One region of the Acinetobacter lactucae genome, then DNA from elsewhere that is predicted to be linked to it. Evidence: predicted binding sites of a transcription regulator. Region 1 holds the regulator's gene; each other region holds the start of a gene.

Region 1 (6,627 bases):
AGCTGCATACAGTGGTGGATGCAGTGCGTGCATTACATGTCCTTAAACCAAAAGATTTCAATAAACAGTGGTTGGTGATGGGGCATAGTCAAGGCGGGGCTGCTGCTATTACAGTGGCGGCTTATGGTCAAAAAGATGCGCCCGAACTAGATTTAAAAGGGGCAATCGCTCTTGCACCAGGCGGCTATCAATATGAAGGCATTGCAGAATATGTGCAGAGTAATCCAAACCCAGAACCAAGTGTGGCAGCATTTTTCCCAATTGTGTTATTGGGAGCACAAGCAGCAGAACCAAGCATTGTTCCTGAAAACTTAGTCAGTCCAGAAATGAACACTGTGTTGACTCAAGCACGCAGTCGTTGTTTATCTGAACTCCAGTCTGATTTGAAGAAATCTCCTTCTAGCATATTTCGCCCTAATGCAGACTTAAAACCTCTTTTGGCTTACTTAAAACAGCAGTCTATTGAAAATATGGTGCCGACCGTGCCATTAATGATTGTTCAAGGCTCTAAAGATCATTTAGTCGACCCTAGAGGGACATCTGCTTATTACCAACAGTTATGTAAATTAAAAAAACCAACTATTTATCAAACGATTGATGGTGGTGATCACCGTGATGCACTGCGTCAAAGTAATACTTTTGCCACTCACTTTTTGAATGTCATAGAGAAAAACCAGACAAAATCTTATTGCTCAAATTTTAAGTAAATTGGTTTAAATGCTACAAAAAAGCCGACTTTTCATGAGTCGGCTTTTTAAATGTGAGAGGGCAACTTTAGGTCATGTTATAGAGTCTTTCTTTTGGAAAAACTGCGGTAAAGGTTGATCCTTCGTTTTCTTTAGACTGCACATCTAAATAAGCGCCGTGTTGCATAAGCACGTGTTTTACAATCGCTAAGCCTAAACCTGTACCACCTGTTTGACGGCTACGGTCACTGTCAACACGATAGAAGCGTTCAGTCAGTCGTGGCAAATGTTTAGGGTTAATTCCGATGCCTGTGTCTTGCACGCTAAAGTAAGCATGTTCACCATCATCATGCCAACCAATGGTAATAGTTCCACCTTTTGGCGTGTACTTGATGGCATTGGTAATTAAGTTACTAAACGCGCTGGCAATTTCCATATCGGAACCAATCAGGTCACAGTGGCTATCAATATGTAAATTGAGCGTGTGTCCATAATCGGCATTGTAGGCCTGAGCATCATCAAACAATTGATTCATTAAACTCGGCATTTCGATAATCTGATTTTTTGCAATTTTCTTGTTATTTTCTAAATTCGATAACAACAGTAAATCATTCACCAACGCATTCATACGCTTGGTTTGGGACTGCATCTGATCAAATGCACGTTTCCAGCGTGGGCTAATATCTTCCTGATCGGTAAATGTCTCGATATAACCACTGAGCACCGTTAATGGCGTACGAAGTTCATGCGAAATATTATCGACAAAGTCTTTGCGCATTTGCTCAAGGTTATGCATACGAGTCACATCGTAAGCCACCAATAAACGACTTTCTCCACCAAATCTTGTGAGTTTAACCTGCACATAGCGGTCATCATCAAAATTGGAATGCAGCTTAATCCCATCAGGTGCCTGATCAATATTATTAAAATATTCAATAAAGGTCGGCTGACGTAAAATCGTTAAGAGGTTTCGGCCACGGTCAAGTGGACTAATCCCTAACAAACGTTCGGCAGCAGGGTTCCACCACTCGATTTGATGTTGGTCATCAATAAGTACAACCGCTTCAGCAAGTGCGACCAAAGAAGATTGAGCGCGGTCAATTAAACCGACCATTTCGGCCTGAACAATTCGTTCTTGGCGCTGAGCACGGTAAACATTAAATAACAATGCCCCCCAAATCCCGTTAAGGTTTGGAGGCACGTCATAAGGTTTATTGGCAATCCAGTCATTGACCAGATATAAAGAACGTAACTGGAGTGTAAAAAACACCACGAAGGCGATAAAGATACAACTCCAGAAATACCCAATACCGAAACCGACTAAACCGGCAATAATTAGAAAAAATAATAAAAGCCGTAAATCTTGTTTGGCAAACGTCCATAAACTACTGTAGCGAGAAAGCTTTTGTTCACGTACCTGTTCAGGGACGGGGTAGGGTTCATACATAAATCTTGGTTAACCTGCGGCTAAATCTGCACGTGTAGAGAAACGGTAGCCAGTTCCACGTACAGTCTGAACAAATCGGTCAACACCAAAAGGTTCTAAGACTTTACGCAAACGACGGATATGCACATCGATAGTGCGGTCTTCAATATATACATTACCGCCCCACACTTGATCGAGCAACTGGGCACGCGTATATGCACGTTCAGGATGGGTCATGAAAAACGCAAGTAAGCGATATTCAGTTGGGCCCATATCTAAAATGCTGTTGCCAAAGCTAACACGCTGGCTTACAGGATCAAGGATTAATCCGTTGGCATCAATTGTTTTTTCACCACTTAATGCATTAGCGCGGCGCAGAACTGCCTTAATACGAGAAACCAGTTCACGTGTTGAGAAAGGCTTCGTCATGTAGTCATCTGCACCCGCATCAAGACCCTGTACTTTATGGTCTTCTTCTCCGCGAGCAGTCAGCATAATCACTGGAATTTCTGCGAGGTTCTCATCACGTTTTAAGCGGCGACATAAATCGACACCGCTTACGCCTCCAGGTAACATCCAATCAAGCAAGATAAGCGCCGGACGTTGGTCGACGATAATTTGATGAGCCTGTTTGGCATCTTCTGCCTGTAAACACTGAAAGCCTGCCATGTCCAAAGAAGTATGGATCATTTCGCGAATAGGAAGCTCATCATCGACAATTAAAATATAGTCATCTTTCACAGCGCAATATCCTATAGATTTAACGGTGAACCGTTTTGTAGTTATGACAGGCTTATTACAAAGATTAATTATGACAATTTCATTGCAGAAAAGTCTATAAAATTGAATTTAGCAATAATTTGTGACAAAACTAAGGCAAAGGTATGACCAAATTGTGACATGTAAGCTTCAAACTTTCTAAAGTCATTCAATAGGTTAACACAGTAATTACTTAGTTGTTTTTCACATTTTAAGCTGTCAAAAAACTTTAATATTATTTTGAAACCTGAGCTAATAAAGACAAGAAAACAATACGACATGCGGTTAAAACCTGCTCAAGAGATTGCTCAAACCCTCCCATAACCCAACGAATCGCAATTTGAGTGACATATCCATTTAAACCAGTTGCGATTAAAGAGAGTTCATTTTCGTGGTGCTGAATTTGGGGCATGGTCAGCATAACGAAGGCTTGAATCATGCGATCAAATTGCGCAAGTGTTTCTTGAATGGTGGCTTGATTATGTAATTCTTGTACCAAGACTGCGTCTACATAGACAATACGAGCTAATCTCGGGTCATCTTTTAATGTCGTCAGCAGTGCTCTTAAACCTGCATCAACCATTTTTTCTGGATCGGGTGCAGCTTTAATCACGGCTTGCATCAGATTTTGTTGTAATTCTTCAATCATTTTTAAAAAGATGGTTTGAAATAAATCTTCACTCTTCTTAAATGATTCATAAAAATAACGTTCTGTGAGCTTTGCCTCTTGGCAGACATCTTTTACCGTCACTGAAAAAAAACCAAGGGTTCCGTAGGTCGCAATACCTGCTTCAATCAGTTTTTCACGGCGCGCCTCTTTACGTTCAGATAGAGATAAACCTTTGAACTGACGTTCTTTACTCACACTTTTTGTTTTCTTTTTACTGGTTGAGTCGTTAGTCGCCATAAATAAGTTGTTTCCTAAAGAATGGTTGCCTAATTTATAGGTTTTGGCCAAATATGCTCACTATGATAAAGCGCTCAGAAGAATTGTGCCATTCTATCTGAAATTACAGTGTACTATATTGACAATGTGTATTGTCAAAATTATATTGAAGTTGTCTAAACTGCACATGCAATGAACTGACTGTGCAAATATCGAAAAACAAAGGATGGACAATGAAAAATTTTAAAAACAAAGTCGCTGCAATTACGGGCGCGGGTTCTGGCATTGGGCAACAGTTAGCAATTCTTTTGGCAAAACAGGGCTGCCATCTTTCGTTGAGTGATATTAATGAAAAAGGATTACAACAAACTGTCGAGCTTTTAAAACCATACAGCAATATTACTATTACCACCAAAAAGCTTGATGTGTCTGACCGTGAAGCGGTAAAGCAATGGGCACAAGAAACTGTGCAAGATCATGGCTCTGTTAACCTGATTTTTAACAACGCTGGTGTTGCATTAGGGTCAACTGTCGAAGGCGCGACCTACGAAGATTTAGAGTGGATTGTGGGGATTAACTTCTGGGGTGTCGTATACGGTACTAAAGAATTTTTACCATTCATTAAGCAGACTCAAGATGGCCATATTATTAACATCTCGAGCTTATTTGGTTTAACTGCTCAACCAACCCAATCTGGCTATAATGCAACTAAATTTGCTGTACGTGGTTTTACCGAATCATTACGTCAAGAGTTGGATATTGAAAAAAGTGGCGTGAGTTCTTTGTGCGTACATCCGGGGGGAATTCGTACCAATATTGCTAAAGCTGCAAAAATGAGTGATAGCTTGAGTAGTTTGGGTATGGATCCGGCTAAATCGATTCAAAACTTTGATAAGTTCTTACGTACTCCACCAGAAGAAGCGGCTCGTCAAATCTTGGATGCTGTTTTGAAAAATAAACGCCGTTTATTGATTGGTAGTGATGCAAAATTTCTTGATGCATTGCAGCGTTTGTTCCCAACAGGATATCAACGTGCTTCAACCGTTGTGACCAAATGGATGAAATAAGATTTAAATTAAAAAAAGCCATCAAATAATGGCTTTTTTTATGTGGCTTGGGTGGTTCTAAATAAGAACTTTGATCGTCTTTTTCTTCCAGATAAATTGATAATACAAACCTTGAATAATACATAAACTAACAAATGCCAAGGCATAGGCAACCCAAATACCTTTAAGTCCCCACATTGAGCTAAACCAGTAAGCACATGGAATTTCAATAAATAAAATGGCAGAGATGTTAATCAGCATTGGAACCGTCACGGTACCGCTCGCACGCATGATAGATGCAAAAATGGCACCTGCACCGAAGAATAAAATTGCCCAAAGTACAATAAATAACAGCTGTTGACCTAACACCACCACAGTTGGGTCAGTAATAAACAAAGCCATTAAATATTTTGAAAATAGATAGCCAAGTGCAATTAAGGTACCTGTAAATAAAAAATTCATCCCCAAAGCGGTGCGGGTTACTCGCGCTAATAGATCTGATTTACCCGCACCAATCGCTTGCGCTGCAAAAATTGAAGCTGCAATTGAGATCGAAATCGCTGGAAACTGAATGTAGTTGAGCACCTGATTCACTGCACCATACGCTGCTGTAGCATGTGAACCATAATGGTTAACCAACCCAACAATCACTAAACCAGCCATTGAGGTCGTAATCATTTGAATGCCAGTTGGGACGCCTAAGCGCAAAATGATTTTGCTCAGTTCTGGATTATGACGGATATGTTGTAGAAGCTGACGGTTCGGGCGAAGTGGATGATTTTTCTTGTTTAGATAAATCGCGAGAAAAATCAAAATAGCTACATAACCCGTAATCGTTGCGATTGCTGGAGCAATGATCCCTAGAGCGGGTAAACCAAAATAACCTTTAAGTAATATTGGGGTAATCACCAAACCAATTACACTGGTTAAAGCAAGGGCCAGTAAAGGGGTAGTACTGTCTCCGACACCACGTAAAATTGAGGTATAGATAATATAAACAAACAGCAGTGGGCTACCCGCCAGCATCCATTGCACATAAGGCAACGAGAGATGCATTACCTTTGGATCGGTGCCTAAAAGCTCTAAAATATCGTGAGCGAAAAATACACCAATAATCGCAGTAATGATTCCACCGATAATGGTCATAAACAGGGTAGAACCAACCACACTTTGAACTTTTTCTATATTTTGCGCGCCCCATGCTTGCCCGACTAAAACAGTAGTACCTGTTGAAATCCCGATAATAAAAGCGAGGAGCAAAAACAAAATAGGGAAAAAAACCGAGACGGCAGCAATCGCATCAACTCCCATCATTTGACCAACAAAGATGGTATTAATAGTTCCCGACAAGTTCTGCAAAATATTGGTTGCAATCAAGGGTAGCAAGAAAACAAAAAATGTTTTCCATAGATTTTGCTGTTGAATTAAGGACTGTCTTGGTGGCATGTATTCTCCATCGCCCATCTCTTTGTTGAGCGGGGCGGATATTCAACTTAGCATATTTGGAGTGAATGACTTGTAGTATTTTTACAGTGCTAAGTGGCTAAATTTATTAACATTCATTCAAGATTTCTCCTGCTTTTTGCAGAGTCTCATCATTTTTTGCAAAGCAGAATCGAATCAAGCGTAAAGTCTCAGGCGCTTGCTGGTAGAAAACCGAAACTGGAATAGCCACAATCTTATGTTGCTCGGCAAGAAACTGGCACATTTCTACATCATTTAAGTCGGGACGAATTTGACTGTAATCAAGGTTTTGGAAATAAGTACCTTGAGATGGTTTTAGTAAAAAACGACTATTGTGAATTGCCTGATTAAATCGATCTC
Region 2 (6,627 bases), 2.0 Mb from region 1:
AGGAAGATCAATTTCTGAACGGTCTAATACAAATTTGTATTCAACATTTGCCTTGGTTGTCTGTTGATCAGTTACACTAGCATCTTTTAGGCCTGCATGCATTTTATGGCAAATGCCTTGTAGTTCCATAAAGTTTAAACTCACATCTTTCAATTAAGGGTTGCAGTTATGGCTGAACAAAATGTCATCACTTCTATGCTAGACGATTTATCAAACGAACAGCCCATTCATACTGCACTTTGTATTGGCCAGAAAATTGACCAGAATAACGCAATTCAATGGCACTATTTTACCGTAACTGAGCTTTTAAGTCTGCCTTTTACTCAGCGTTATGACTTGGGTTTTGTATTGTTCGATACTGAGGAAATGCAGAACATCAGCGATGTGCAAAAATCACAATTATTAGTAAAGCTAAGAGATTTACTAGCAAAGCGCATTGTTGTAGTGAGCAAGCGCAGTGATGAGCAGTTATTACGTTCTTTAGGGTTTACTCAACTTATTGATAAAACTTCACATGATAGTGATTTTGCTTTATGGCAATTTAATATATTGACCTATAAACATGTTCCAGACTGGTTTAACTCAAAGTTTTGGGCGAACCCGGAAAACTGGAATAAATTCCGTTGGTAAAAAGGATTTAAACCTCTTTCAAAATTTAACAATTTGGCTTTTGCTGTCTTAACAAGAATCCGCGTATGCTCATATATAAACCATACATAAGAGTTACACATGACAAATTTAAGCAATATTGTAGAAGCTTTGGCTAAGCAGGCTTTAGGTGGCAACCAGCAAGCATCAGGCCAAGGCGGTTTAGGTGGAATTTTAGGTTCTGTATTAGGACAAATGGGTGGTAATACTTCATCTGGTGCCCAAGGTGGTCTGGGAGGCGTACTAGGTTCTGTATTAGGACAAGTCACTGGCAATAACAACACACCTCAAGCAGGTGGTGGTGTACAAAGTTTGTTAATTGCAGTTGTGCCTTTAATCTTGGGTTGGGTGCAGCAACAAGGTGGTTTACAGGCTGCGTTAGAAAAGTTGAAAGGTGCAGGTTTAGGAAGTCAGGTTCAAAGTTGGGTTGATCCAAATCAAAGTAATAGCGAAGTTCCGACCCAACAATTACAGAGTCTATTTAATCCTGCTGACATTGAACAAGTTGCCGAGCAAGCCCAAGCGCCAAAAGAGCAAGTTTACGGTGCAATTGCTTCAGTTTTACCTCAGGTCATTGATTCTTTAACACCTCAAGGTGAAAGTACCAATCCTCAAGAAGCAAACCAAGACATTCAAAACGTGATGAATCTTGTAGGTGGTTTCTTAAAATAAGATATAAATCCTAAAAAAGCCGATAACTTTTATATCGGCTTTTTTTAATCAGCGCAAAAAAATAAAAGGGCATAAGCCCTTTTACTTTAGATCTGAATCAAACATAACTGATTAGAAGTTATATTCGATACCAGTACCTACAACAGTTTGTTTATCGTCTTCTTTAATCCAGTCACGTTTTTGTTGAGCAACGATACCGTAGAAGCGAGCTTGTTTGTTGATTTGGTAATCAAGACCTAAACCGTACAAGTCGATTTTACGATCTGATTGACCACTTACTTGCGTTTCAGCAGAAGCGTATTCTGCTTTCACTTTAAGTTTAGTGTTAGGAATTTTATAAGCAGCTGTTACTGCATATGCTTCTTCTTCTAAACCACGGTAAGCTTTACCAGCTTTATCGATTGAACCATCTGATTTATATGTTTGACCATATGCAGTTAGATCATCAGTAGGTTCAGCATGTTGCCATAAAGCACCTACAACAAAACCAGATTTAGCAATGTCATAAGAACCAGTTACACGGTAAGCATCTGTATATACGTCTTTTAGGCCGTAAGCTGCGTATTTACCTTTAATACCAAAGTCACCAGCAGCAGCAATTGCTAAACCAATATCTTTGTTTTCATAGCCAAGCGCAGTTGACACAGAATCAAAGCTATCATTTTTGCTGTCTTTACCAGTTTCACCTTGTTTGCTATCAGAGGTGCTTTCACCAGTTTGAGCCATGATATTGAAGGTTAAACCAGCTAATAGTTTAGGGTCTAATTCAAAACCAATCACGTTATCTAAACGGTTTTCGCCGTACATGATATTTGTAATATCTAAACGTGTATCGTCATTAAAGATGTCTTGGTTACCACCAGCAGCAGTTTTGAAGTAAGAATCATACTTACCAACTTTTAATGTACCAACACCATCAGTTTTTAAACCGATAAAACGGTTACGAGCGCTAAGGTCAGTATCAGAACCTGAACCATCAGTTGCAATTGCCCATTCAGCTAAATAAACAGCAGATAACTTGTCAGTTAATTTCTCTTCGCCTTTTACCCCAATACGTGAAGAGTTTGAGTTAACTTCGGTAACGTCACTTTTACCATCGAAATTTTTATTATCAACTTGGTTAATAGAAACATTTAGTTTGCCATACAAAGTTGGCGCTGCTTGCACCGCGTTTATGCTCAAAGTTGCAACTGCGGCAGCGAGTAGCAATTTCTTCATTGAGATTTCTCCAAAAGGTATTTAAAAATGGCGTATGCCTAGCTAACTATTTATTTTGTAGTTGACTTGTGTACAAAAAGTTACAAAAGCTCACCAACTTGCTAAGCAGTATCGGCAAATTTTGTGACAGAGAAGTGAAGAATAAATGACAGTTTTATGACGTTTAAAATTTAGAAATAAATTAGTTGCTTTCATTTTTTGATAGTTTTTAGACGAAAAAAAGCGGAGTCTAAACTCCGCTTTAACCATTTAAAAATCAAAGAACTGCTTTAATTTTTTCAGCTAATTCTTTAATTTTTTCTTGATCTCCTAACTCAACAGCATGGCGTCCAAGATGATGCACATTTGTTGGAATTAGGTGAAAATGAACATGTGGAACAGTTTGTCCTGCTGCTGCTCCAGAAAGCTGCATCAACACAATACCTTCCAAATTGAGCGCTTTTTCCATTGCCTTAGCAATCTTTTGAACAATTTGTATGGTATATGCTGCTGCTTCAGGTGGTAGATCTAGCAGTGTTACAGCAGGTGTTTTTGGAATAACTAATGTATGACCATCGGCTTGAGGCATAATATCCATAAAAGCTAGAACTTGATCATCTTCATAGACTTTTATCGCTGGAAGTTCACCACGTAAAATTTTTGCGAAGATATTTTGATCATCATATGCCATGTATTATTCCTTTAAAATTATTTACATTTCAATTCTTTCTGACGTTCTTTAATAGCGTCAAGACGTTGCTGTTCTTTGTCAGAAAACTTTGGTTTTGTCGTATGACAGTTTTCATTACCATATTTTTCTTTTGCATCAGGATCTTTAAAACAAAAGCCTTTTGATGCATAAATCAAATTGTAGTCATCTTGCAATTTTTGACATTCTTGCTCAGGTGTTGCAGCTTGTATGCCTACGCTAGCAATGCTTACCACGCCAGTAAAGGCTGCAACTATAAATTTATTCATGAGCTTTTCCTCAGTTAAAGGTATGAACCTGTACTCAATATAAGGTTTATTACCAATATTTCAATGACTATTAATTACTCAAGTGTCATTTTGGTTTATAAATTGTTCAAAGAATAGATAAAGTTATTAGATATCAAAGTCTTAAAAATATCAAGTAAAAACATAAACTTAACTTGAAATTTATATATTTTTCCATAATTTAATTTTTATTAGAACCTCATATAGCGGTTAGTAATGAGTTAGAAAGAATGCTTGTGCTAAGTTTGTAATGAACTAAAAAATTAAGCTAATGACTTTTTATTTGCTAAATAGACAGTCTTGATCTGGAATTTGGTCAATGAAAAAGCAAAATATCGATGACATTATCAAAAAAGCGAAACGTGATAATTATCACATTTTGTATTTTAGGATTAAGTGGAATTCACTAGGCTCATTTTTATTTTAGACGGAAATGGGCTTTCTTTTATTGAATAAAATATGAAAAGTTAAAATTAATTCCAGCCTCTATTTTAATTTATCATTCAACTGAAAGATGTATTGATTTTACATATTATAGCTTTTATCATATGACCATTAATTGCTGCGTTTGATAGTTTTTGTTTTGATGGCCTATTTCTAAAATGAAATAGGCTTTTTTTTATTAAAGTTATTTTTAATTAGGAAAATTTAGTACTTTATAATTGTGTTGAGCGTTCGGTTAGCCATGTTGCTAACTGTGGCCAAAACTCAAGAGAACTTGCTTGACTCGACATTAGGCCTAAATGACCACCGGGAATTAGTGTAAATGTGACATCTTGGCTGTTTGTCAGTTCACTTAATGGATAAGCCGCATCGGCAGTCACTAACTGATCGCTACGACCCGCGCCTACTAAGAGAGAGCAGTCGATATTTTTTAATTCAATTTTTTTATCTTTTAATTGAATAAAGCCGCGCTTCAATGGATTTTGCAACCAAACATTGAACAACATGTCCTGATTAATTCCACCTGGGTAATCAATCATATTATTTAAAAAGCTACTTAGAGTGGCATGCTCTTGTACAAATTGTAGGTCATCAAGATTTTTTAGGAGTTGAACATGTCCATCAAACCAGCCTTTAGGGTCAAGAATTTTGAAACCTAAAGAATTTAAAATTCCTGGGCTATGAATCAGACGTTTTGGCAATCCAGAATAAATACGGTCCTGAATTTTTTTATTACGAGCAATCACGTTGTTTATGGTTCGGTAGAGTTTTCCAATATAGCCAGAGGCATAACTGTCTATTGGACTCCCAAGCACGATAAGGTTTTTGACATAGTTGGGTTGATTTAAAGCTGTATATAAAGTGACAAATATACCAGCCATACTCCAGCCATGAAGCGAGATTTGTTCACTTCCTGAATGTGTACGCACAAGTTGTATTGCTTTAGGAATAAAATCTTCAATAAATGTTAAAAAATTAAGATGTCTATCTTTAAAATTTAAACGGCCCCAATCGACAAGATATACGTCAAAACCTGCATTTTGAAAATATTTAATAAGAGAGCGATATGGATACAAATCATATATCGCCATATTAATAGCTAGTGGGGCAACAAATACTAAAGGTTCTTTGAATCGTTTTTGAGTAGCTGCGTAATAGCGGATACGGGTTTGATTGAATTCACCAATCACTTCAAACGGAGTGCTTTGTGACAATACTAATGTTTGAGGGCGAAATAGTCGGGTAGAAAGGTGCTTGATTTGACTTTGTTCAGAGACAAGGGACTTTAAGCGTTTCATCTTGCGTTACCAACTATTTACTAAAGATTGAATAAAGTCTAAGCGATAATTTTAATGTTTACCTTGACCTTAAATACCCTAGACACTCAAAATGATGATAGTTTTTTAGTACATGACCAGTAAAGGCGAACATTTAATGAACCAGTCTGATGATTTAGAATACCAACTTGATACCTTAGCCATTCGTACCGGACATACTCGTAGTTTTGAAGGTGAGCATGGTGAACCGATTTTTTTGACTTCATCATTTGTATATGAAAATGCAGCAGAAGCTGCAGCAAAATTTTCCGGTCAGGTTCAAGGAAATATCTATTCTCGTTTTACCAATCCGACTGTATCAATGTTCGAAAAACGTTTAGCAGCTTTAGACGGCGCTGAACGAGCTGTTGCAACAAGCTCGGGAATGGGCGCGATTTTGTCAGTTGCTATGGCATATTTAAAAGCTGGTGATCATGTTATTTGCTCAAGAGCAGTTTTTGGCTCAGTTGTTGCCTTATTTGAAAAATATATTGCCAAGTTTGGTGTAGATATTACATTTGTTGATTTATGTGATTTGGACGCATGGAAAAATGCTGTACGTCCCGAAACCAAACTTTTTTTTGTTGAGTCGCCGTCTAACCCTCTAGCGGAGATCGCAGATATTCAAGCGCTTGCAGATATTGCCCATGCGAATGGTGCACTACTTGCGGTTGATAACAGTTTCTGTACGCCCGTTTTGCAACAACCATTAAAATTTGGGGCAGACCTTGTAATTTACTCGGCAACTAAATATTTAGATGGGCAAGGGCGCGCTTTAGGGGGTGCTGTTGTCGGTAATCATCAGTTATTAGAAGAAGTTTTTGGTGTTGTTCGTACGCTTGGACCATCAATGAGTCCGTTTAATGCATGGGTGTTCTTAAAAGGTCTTGAAACTTTACGCTTGCGTATGAAAGCACACTGTGAGGGTGCTCAAATTCTTGCAGAATGGTTATCTAATCATGAAAAAGTAGAGAAGGTCTACTACGCTGGTTTACCAACTCATGAAGGACGTGAACTTGCTGCTAAGCAGCAAAGTGGCTTTGGCGGTATTGTATCCTTTGTCGTTAAAGGCGAGCGTGAAGGTGCTTGGAAGGTTATTGATAATACCAAGTTTATTTCGATTACCGGTAATTTAGGTGATGTGAAATCGACAATTACACATCCAGCAACTACGACACATGGCAAACTTTCTGTTGAAGCAAAAGAAGCCGCAGGTATTCAAGAAGGTTTAATTCGTGTTTCTGTAGGCCTAGAAGATATTAATGACATTATTGGTGATATTTCACGTGGGTTAGACCTCATCTAATTAAATTATGGTAGTTCTGGAAAAAGCCACATTAAAATGAATGTGGCT
Region 3 (6,627 bases), 1.2 Mb from region 1:
GTCACTTTGTTATCATCTAAACCTAACCACACTACAGCAACGTGATTACCAGAGTAACCCGCAAACCATGAGTCACGTGTATCGTTAGTTGTACCTGATTTACCTGCCAACTTTAAAGCTGGAGATAAGCTGTTGTAAGCTGCACGACCAGTACCTGAAGACATGACCTGTTGTAGACCATAATTCATGATGTAGCCGACAGACGGATCAATCGTTTGTTGAACATTCAGGCCATAACGGTCAAGGAGGCGACCATTGGCATCTACGACAGATCGGATCGCACGTGTTGGATATTTAAAACCACCCGTAGCAAAGTTCTCATAAATTCCTAATACTTCCATTGGTGACATATTGACTGCCCCAAGGAAAATAGAAGGGTAGGCAGGAATCGTTGATTCAACACCAAACTTTCTTAAATTATTAGTAAAAGTTGATAAACCAAATTCTTGACCCATGCGTACAGCAGATAGGTTATATGAGTTTGCTAATGCTTCACTCAAGCTGACTACACCATGTCCACCACCACTATAGTTTTTAGGTGTCCAACTTTTGCCACCATCTACAGGAATACTAATTGGTGCGTCTTCAATTTGACTTGCCCAGTTGTAGCGTCCAGATTCAATAGCGCTTAAATAAATCACAGGTTTCAGTAAAGAACCGACTTGGCGTTTTGCATCCACAGCACGGTTAAAACCAGTAAAGTCTTGAGTAGAACCAACTGCAGCAACTAGCTCGCCGTTTTCTGGATGGGCAATCAGTACAGCACCTTGTAAATTTTTCAAACGTGCTGGGTTGCTGTTTGCTAGGCGGTCTACTGAAGCTTTAAAAGCATTTTGAACTTGTGTTTGAGTAATCGGATCTAAAGTCGTAAAAATACGTAAGCCCTGATTGGTTAAATCACTTTCTTGATATTCTGTACGTAATTGACGACGCACAATATCTAAAAAGTCAGGGAATTTTGCAGGACCTAAACTTGGCTTACTTAACACATTTAAAGGACGCGCAATTTCATCTTCATATTCAGCCTGAGTTAAATAACCCATAACACGCATATTATTTAACACGGTATCGCGGCGTTTTTTTGCACCTTCTGGATTTTTCCAAGGATTATACAAAGAAGGACCTTGTACTAAACCGACTAAATAAGCTTGTTGTGCAACGCTAAGCTCACGTAGTGGTAAGCCAAAATAAAATTGAGAAGCCAAACCATAGCCATTAATTGAGTAGCTACCATTTTGGCCTAGATTCACTTCATTTAAATAGGCTTCTAAAATTTCATCTTTGCTGTAATGCAGCTCGATGAGTAAAGCCATTAATGCTTCATTAACTTTACGTTTTAACGTGCGTTCAGGTGTGAGGTAGAAGTTTTTAACTAATTGTTGAGTCAGGGTTGAGCCACCTTGGCGCTTTCCGCCTGTAACATTACTCACTAATGCGCGGGCAGTACCACGAATCGAAACCCCATGATGATGATAGAAATTACGATCTTCTGTTGAAATTAAGGCTTCAATAAGTGGTTTAGGAACGTTATTTAATTTAATAAGCACACGGTCTTCATTGTGTTGAGGATAGATTCCTCCAATGAGAAGGGGCTCTAATCGTGCAACACCTGTTGAGGATGGCTTTGTACTTCGAACTTCAACCACCTGATCGTTCGCAAAACTTAACTCTAGTACTTGTTCGGGCTCAACACTGTCGCCGTAATCAAAACCACGCGTATGGATATACATATTGCTACCCTGAGCAACATAAGTTCCAGACTTGTCATAATTACTTGAAGTTTTGTAACCCAAGAGTTTTAATTCTTGAGTGAAATTTGCTTGGGTAATAGGCGCGTTATTATAAATTTCTAAAGGACGTGCAAACACTTTGGCGGGGATATCCCACCGTTGTCCTTCAAATTTTTCACGGATAATATTATCTAAACGAATCAGATAGATACTAAGAGCAATAAAAGCACCAATGACCAAAATGGAAAAGATTAGTGCAAAGAAACCGATACCACGTTCAAACTTCATAAAGATGAGATAAAACCCTAACAATGCCTGTAATGATGCGATAGCTTGTCATCAATTTGCAATGATAAAACTGTGAATAATTGGAAAACTTAGATTGAATTTTACAGCATCTTGTTGTTATGTTTTTTTAAATTAATCAGGTTAATGTTATTATAGCCCAGTATCGCAGCGGAGCTTACTCATTCGTGCAAATTTCACATAAGTCCTTCAGAAACGTCGGGTTAATCGGTCGACCAGATAAATCATCAGTAGTAGAAACACTATGTTTAATTCATGATCATTTGTTGAACCTAGGCTTAAACCCCATTTTTGATCAGGAAACTGCTGAATTAGTGCCTTATGATCATGCACAGGTAGTAAGCCGTCATTTACTGGGGGAAGTTGCGGATTTAGTAATAGTTGTAGGGGGGGATGGTTCTTTACTCCATGCTGCTAGAGCTTTAGTTCGCTATAATACGCCTGTTATTGGCATTAACCGTGGGCGATTAGGTTTTTTAACTGATATCAAACCTTCAGAAGCTATTTTCAAACTTGACCAAGTACTTCAAGGGCATTTTCAACTTGATCGTCGTTTCTTACTGGAAATGGAAGTAAGAACAAATGGTGAAGTCATTTATGATGCGATTGCATTAAACGATGTCGTTTTACACTCGGGCAAATCGGTACACATGATTGATTTCGAGCTTAACATTGATGGTCAATATGTTTATCGCCAACATAGTGACGGTTTAATTGTTTCTACTCCAACTGGATCAACGGCTTATGCATTGTCAGGTGGTGGACCAATTTTACATCCAAGTATGGATGCGATTGCATTAGTTCCAATGCATCCCCATACATTGTCATCACGTCCTATCGTAGTCGGTGGTCAAAGCGAAATTAAAATCGTTATTCGCGAAAATAGGGTGTTACCAATGGTGAGTGCAGATGGTCAACATAGTGTCTCGCTCAATGTTGGAGACAGTTTACACATTCGTAAACACCCATTTAAACTAAGTTTATTGCATCCACCAGGTTATGATTTCTATATGGCCTGCCGTACCAAACTTGGTTGGAACCAAGATTTTGAATCTTTTCAAAGAGATGAATCATGAATATTGAACAAATGCTATCTGTTTTAAACCCTGAAATTGTAGAGCGTTTAAAAACAGCAGTAGAAATTGGTAAATGGCCAAATGGCGTTGTTTTAACAAAAGAGCAGCGTGAGACTTGTATGCAAGCTGTGATTGCTTGGGAGTTAAAGAACTTACCAGAAGATCAGCGTAGCGGTTATATTGACCGTGGAACAAAAGAAGAAGGTGAAGAATGTGATGATGATCATCACAAGCATGAACCAGAGTTTAAACCGATTCGTTTTGTTTAAAACTTATAAGACAGAAAAATTATTTTTGGTTATTCCATACAGCCTTATATAGGATGTTTTTCATAAGTTATAGCATATAGGCTTTTATTACTTTTGAAGGATCAAAAGTAACCAAAAATCCTCTGTATCACTGACGATACTTCCTGTATCGCAGTGATACGGTCGACATCCATGTCGACCTTCACGATAGCATTTGTTAACTACGAATTAAGATTGCTTAAATTTCGTGTATCCCATAACACTTTTGCTTTTTGCATCGCTTCTTCAAAATTAGCAACAACTCCCATGGTATATAGCGCGATTCCGATGGTTTCTGTTACGGCCATTTCTCCATATTCATGGTGCTGTTGACCAAGCCATACTGCCTTAAAAGTAGCTAAATCTAGCTCTTCTTCAATTGGGCTTCGCTCAGGTGTGAGCTTTGGCAACTCATGTTCATAGAGCTCACCATTTTTAATACCACAAATGAGTGTTTTGGCATCTGGGTTTCGCTCAAATTCACCACCTTCACCTTTAATGACGGCACTATTTTGATAGCCTAAGCGCAATGCACTATGTTGATGAGAGGTTCTATAAGCTGGATGGAATATCGCCTGTAAAGTGGCTTTAGCATTAAAAGGATTAATTAAACGGGCCAAAGTATGAATAGGCGAACGCAATCCCATGACATTTCTTAGAGATATCAATTCGCTTAAAACTGGTGAAATCACGTCTAGCGGTAAGTAAGCAAAATTTTGCTCTGCTAACTGTGTACGAACTTCTTGTTCAGAATGGCAAATTTGATAATCAAGATATTCTAAAACTTGCTCGGTATAAACACGGTTAAGCGTATGACCTGACGCGCCATGCATAACAATCTTATGACCATGCTGGGCAAGTGTAAGAGCGGCTAACAAAAACCATGGATAGTGTTTTCGTTTACCTGCATAAGATGACCAATCTAAGTCAACGTCTAAAGGTCCAAAATGAAGCTGGTCTTTAGTCGCTTGAACGAAACCTGCGAGTTCTTCGATAGATTCCTCTTTAACCCGAAGTAGCATTAAAAATGCGCCCAGTTGAACGTCTAATACTTCACCTTTTAAAATCATAGTGAATGCTTGATAGGCTTCTTCATAACTTAAAGAGCGCGATCCGGTTTTCCCCTTACCTAAAATGCGGACATATTGAGCAAAGGGGTGTTCAGCATCTTTATAGATATTACGTTTAGTATTCATCGTAGTTCAAAAACAATAAAAATGATGGGATGTAGGCAGCTCAAAATGAAATGTCCACAAGTATTTAATCAATATGACATAAAAAGCTGCTGAAAAAATATCAAAAGTGTTTCTTATACTAAAGTCTTAGGGCTGCCTGAGTGTTTTTTATGCATATTAGCCAAAAAATTAACCGAATCGTTATTTAATTCGAGTAAACTTTCCCGTGCTTTTTTGAGCATTCATATCATAATTTTATGTGATTCTCCTATATCTTCAGCTTTTTATTGAAAAAGTAAGAGGTTATTTCTAGCTACTCAAAGTGGTTAGAAACTTCAGGTATTCTCCTGTTTTAGAAAGCATCTATTTTGTTTTCATTGAGGTAGTAGGAAGGTTTTTTGTTCACAAAAAACCATTTCCCTTTTGCGGTGTTAATGTGAAAGGTTAGGGCTGTGTATTCGTAAAGAATAGACGTTTCATTTTGGTATTTCCAACGGACTTGGAAATATAGATTGAAGTAAAGTTATGGCTAAAAAACCGATTTATAAATCACTTTATTTTCAGGTGATTATTGCGATTATTGCGGGTATCTTGGTAGGACATTTTTCTCCAAGCTCCACGCAAATTGTCAATGGTGTTGAACAACATATCCCAGGTTTAGGTGAGAAACTCAAGCCATTAGGTGATGCCTTTATCCGTTTGATCAAGATGATCATCGCTCCAGTTATTTTCTGTACCGTTGTAAGCGGTATTGCTGGCATGGAAAGCATGAAGTCAGTCGGAAAAACTGGTGGCGTTGCATTGTTATACTTTGAAATCGTTTCAACAATTGCACTTCTAATTGGCCTTGTTGTAATTAACATTGCTAAACCGGGTGTAGGGATGAATGTTGACCCTACTACTCTTGATACTTCGGGCATTCAAAAATACGTCAGTTCTGGTGAGTCACAATCTACCATTGATTTCTTAATGCACATTATCCCTGATACGGTGGTTGGTGCATTTGCAAATGGTGAAATCTTACAAGTCCTTCTTTTTGCAATTCTGTTTGGTTTTGCTTTACATAAGTTAGGTGATGCAGGACGCCCAGTTTTAAAATTTATTGATCAAGTTGCACATGTTTTCTTTAACATTGTGAATATGGTCATGAAATTGGCTCCGATTGGTGCATTCGGTGCGATGGCATTCACTATCGGTAAATATGGCGTTGGTTCACTTGTACAATTAGGGCAGCTCATTATCTGCTTCTATATCACGTGCTTACTCTTTATCTTCTTAATTTTGGGTACAATCAGCCGTATTAGTGGATTCAGTATCCTTAAGATGATTCGCCTGATTCGTGAAGAGTTGTTAATTGTACTTGGTACATCTTCTTCTGAATCTGTTTTGCCTCGCATGTTACGTAAACTTGAAATTGCAGGTTGTGAAAAGTCTGTAGTTGGTTTGGTTATTCCAACAGGTTATTCGTTTAACCTTGATGGTACATCAATTTATTTGACTATGGCCGCAATCTTTATTGCTCAAGCAACAAATACGCAGCTTGATGTTCAGCATCAGATTACTTTATTGTTGGTACTCTTAATTTCATCTAAGGGTGCTGCGGGTGTAACTGGTTCTGGTTTTATTGTTATGGCAGCAACTTTATCTGCTGTAGGACATATTCCTGTTGCAGGCTTGGCATTAATTTTAGGTATTGACCGTTTCATGTCAGAAGCACGTGCATTAACCAATCTTGTTGGTAACTCATTAGCAACGATTGTTGTTGCAAAATGGGTCGGGGCTTTAGATAAAGATAAGCTAAATGAGGCTTTAAATAATCCAGATGAAGTCGACAGAAAAATGATGGAACAAAAAACTCCTCAAGTCGCTGAAGGTTTAGATTAATTCAAATAAACCTATATAAAAAAGGAAGCTTTGGCTTCCTTTTTTTATTGGCTGACTGAAAAGTACAGTTTTAATGAGCGGCTATGTCATGACAGTAGCTTAAAAAATGATTAGCATGCACAGCACTGAGATTCGATAAAACAATAAAGCTGAAGGAAAATATTATGTT

What was found. The regulator PhoB, encoded in region 1, activates phosphate uptake and scavenging genes when phosphate is short. The targets are predictions, from matches to a motif close to TGTCATNAANCTGTCATAA.
Region 2: the regulator PhoB is predicted to act here: its motif matches at 2,682-2,700, upstream of HLV59_RS09890 (porin).
Region 3: the regulator PhoB is predicted to act here: its motif matches at 2,065-2,083, upstream of HLV59_RS05955 (NAD(+) kinase).

Annotation. Positions count from the first base shown of each region.
Region 1 is NZ_CP053391.1:114,019-120,645, forward strand. Features, by position in the region: gene HLV59_RS00525 (alpha/beta fold hydrolase) at 1-707, shown strand, start outside; gene phoR (phosphate regulon sensor histidine kinase PhoR) at 775-2,133, opposite strand; gene phoB (phosphate regulon transcriptional regulator PhoB) at 2,143-2,853, opposite strand; gene HLV59_RS00540 (TetR/AcrR family transcriptional regulator) at 3,107-3,778, opposite strand; gene HLV59_RS00545 (SDR family NAD(P)-dependent oxidoreductase) at 3,991-4,824, shown strand; gene HLV59_RS00550 (MATE family efflux transporter) at 4,882-6,249, opposite strand; gene HLV59_RS00555 (pyridoxal phosphate-dependent aminotransferase) at 6,356-6,627, opposite strand, start outside.
Region 2 is NZ_CP053391.1:2,127,618-2,134,244, reverse strand. Features, by position in the region: gene HLV59_RS09905 (DUF2797 domain-containing protein) at 1-129, opposite strand, end outside; gene HLV59_RS09900 (DUF6231 family protein) at 169-630, shown strand; gene HLV59_RS09895 (YidB family protein) at 730-1,320, shown strand; gene HLV59_RS09890 (porin) at 1,432-2,538, opposite strand; gene HLV59_RS09885 (HIT family protein) at 2,795-3,208, opposite strand; gene HLV59_RS09880 (YARHG domain-containing protein) at 3,226-3,495, opposite strand; gene HLV59_RS09875 (alpha/beta fold hydrolase) at 4,170-5,255, opposite strand; gene HLV59_RS09870 (O-succinylhomoserine sulfhydrylase) at 5,392-6,579, shown strand.
Region 3 is NZ_CP053391.1:1,286,521-1,293,147, forward strand. Features, by position in the region: gene mrcB (penicillin-binding protein 1B) at 1-2,018, opposite strand, end outside; gene HLV59_RS05955 (NAD(+) kinase) at 2,204-3,112, shown strand; gene HLV59_RS05960 (YeaC family protein) at 3,109-3,381, shown strand; gene HLV59_RS05965 (glycosyl transferase family protein) at 3,582-4,595, opposite strand; gene HLV59_RS05970 (dicarboxylate/amino acid:cation symporter) at 5,100-6,458, shown strand; gene HLV59_RS05975 (acyl-CoA dehydrogenase family protein) at 6,623-6,627, shown strand, end outside.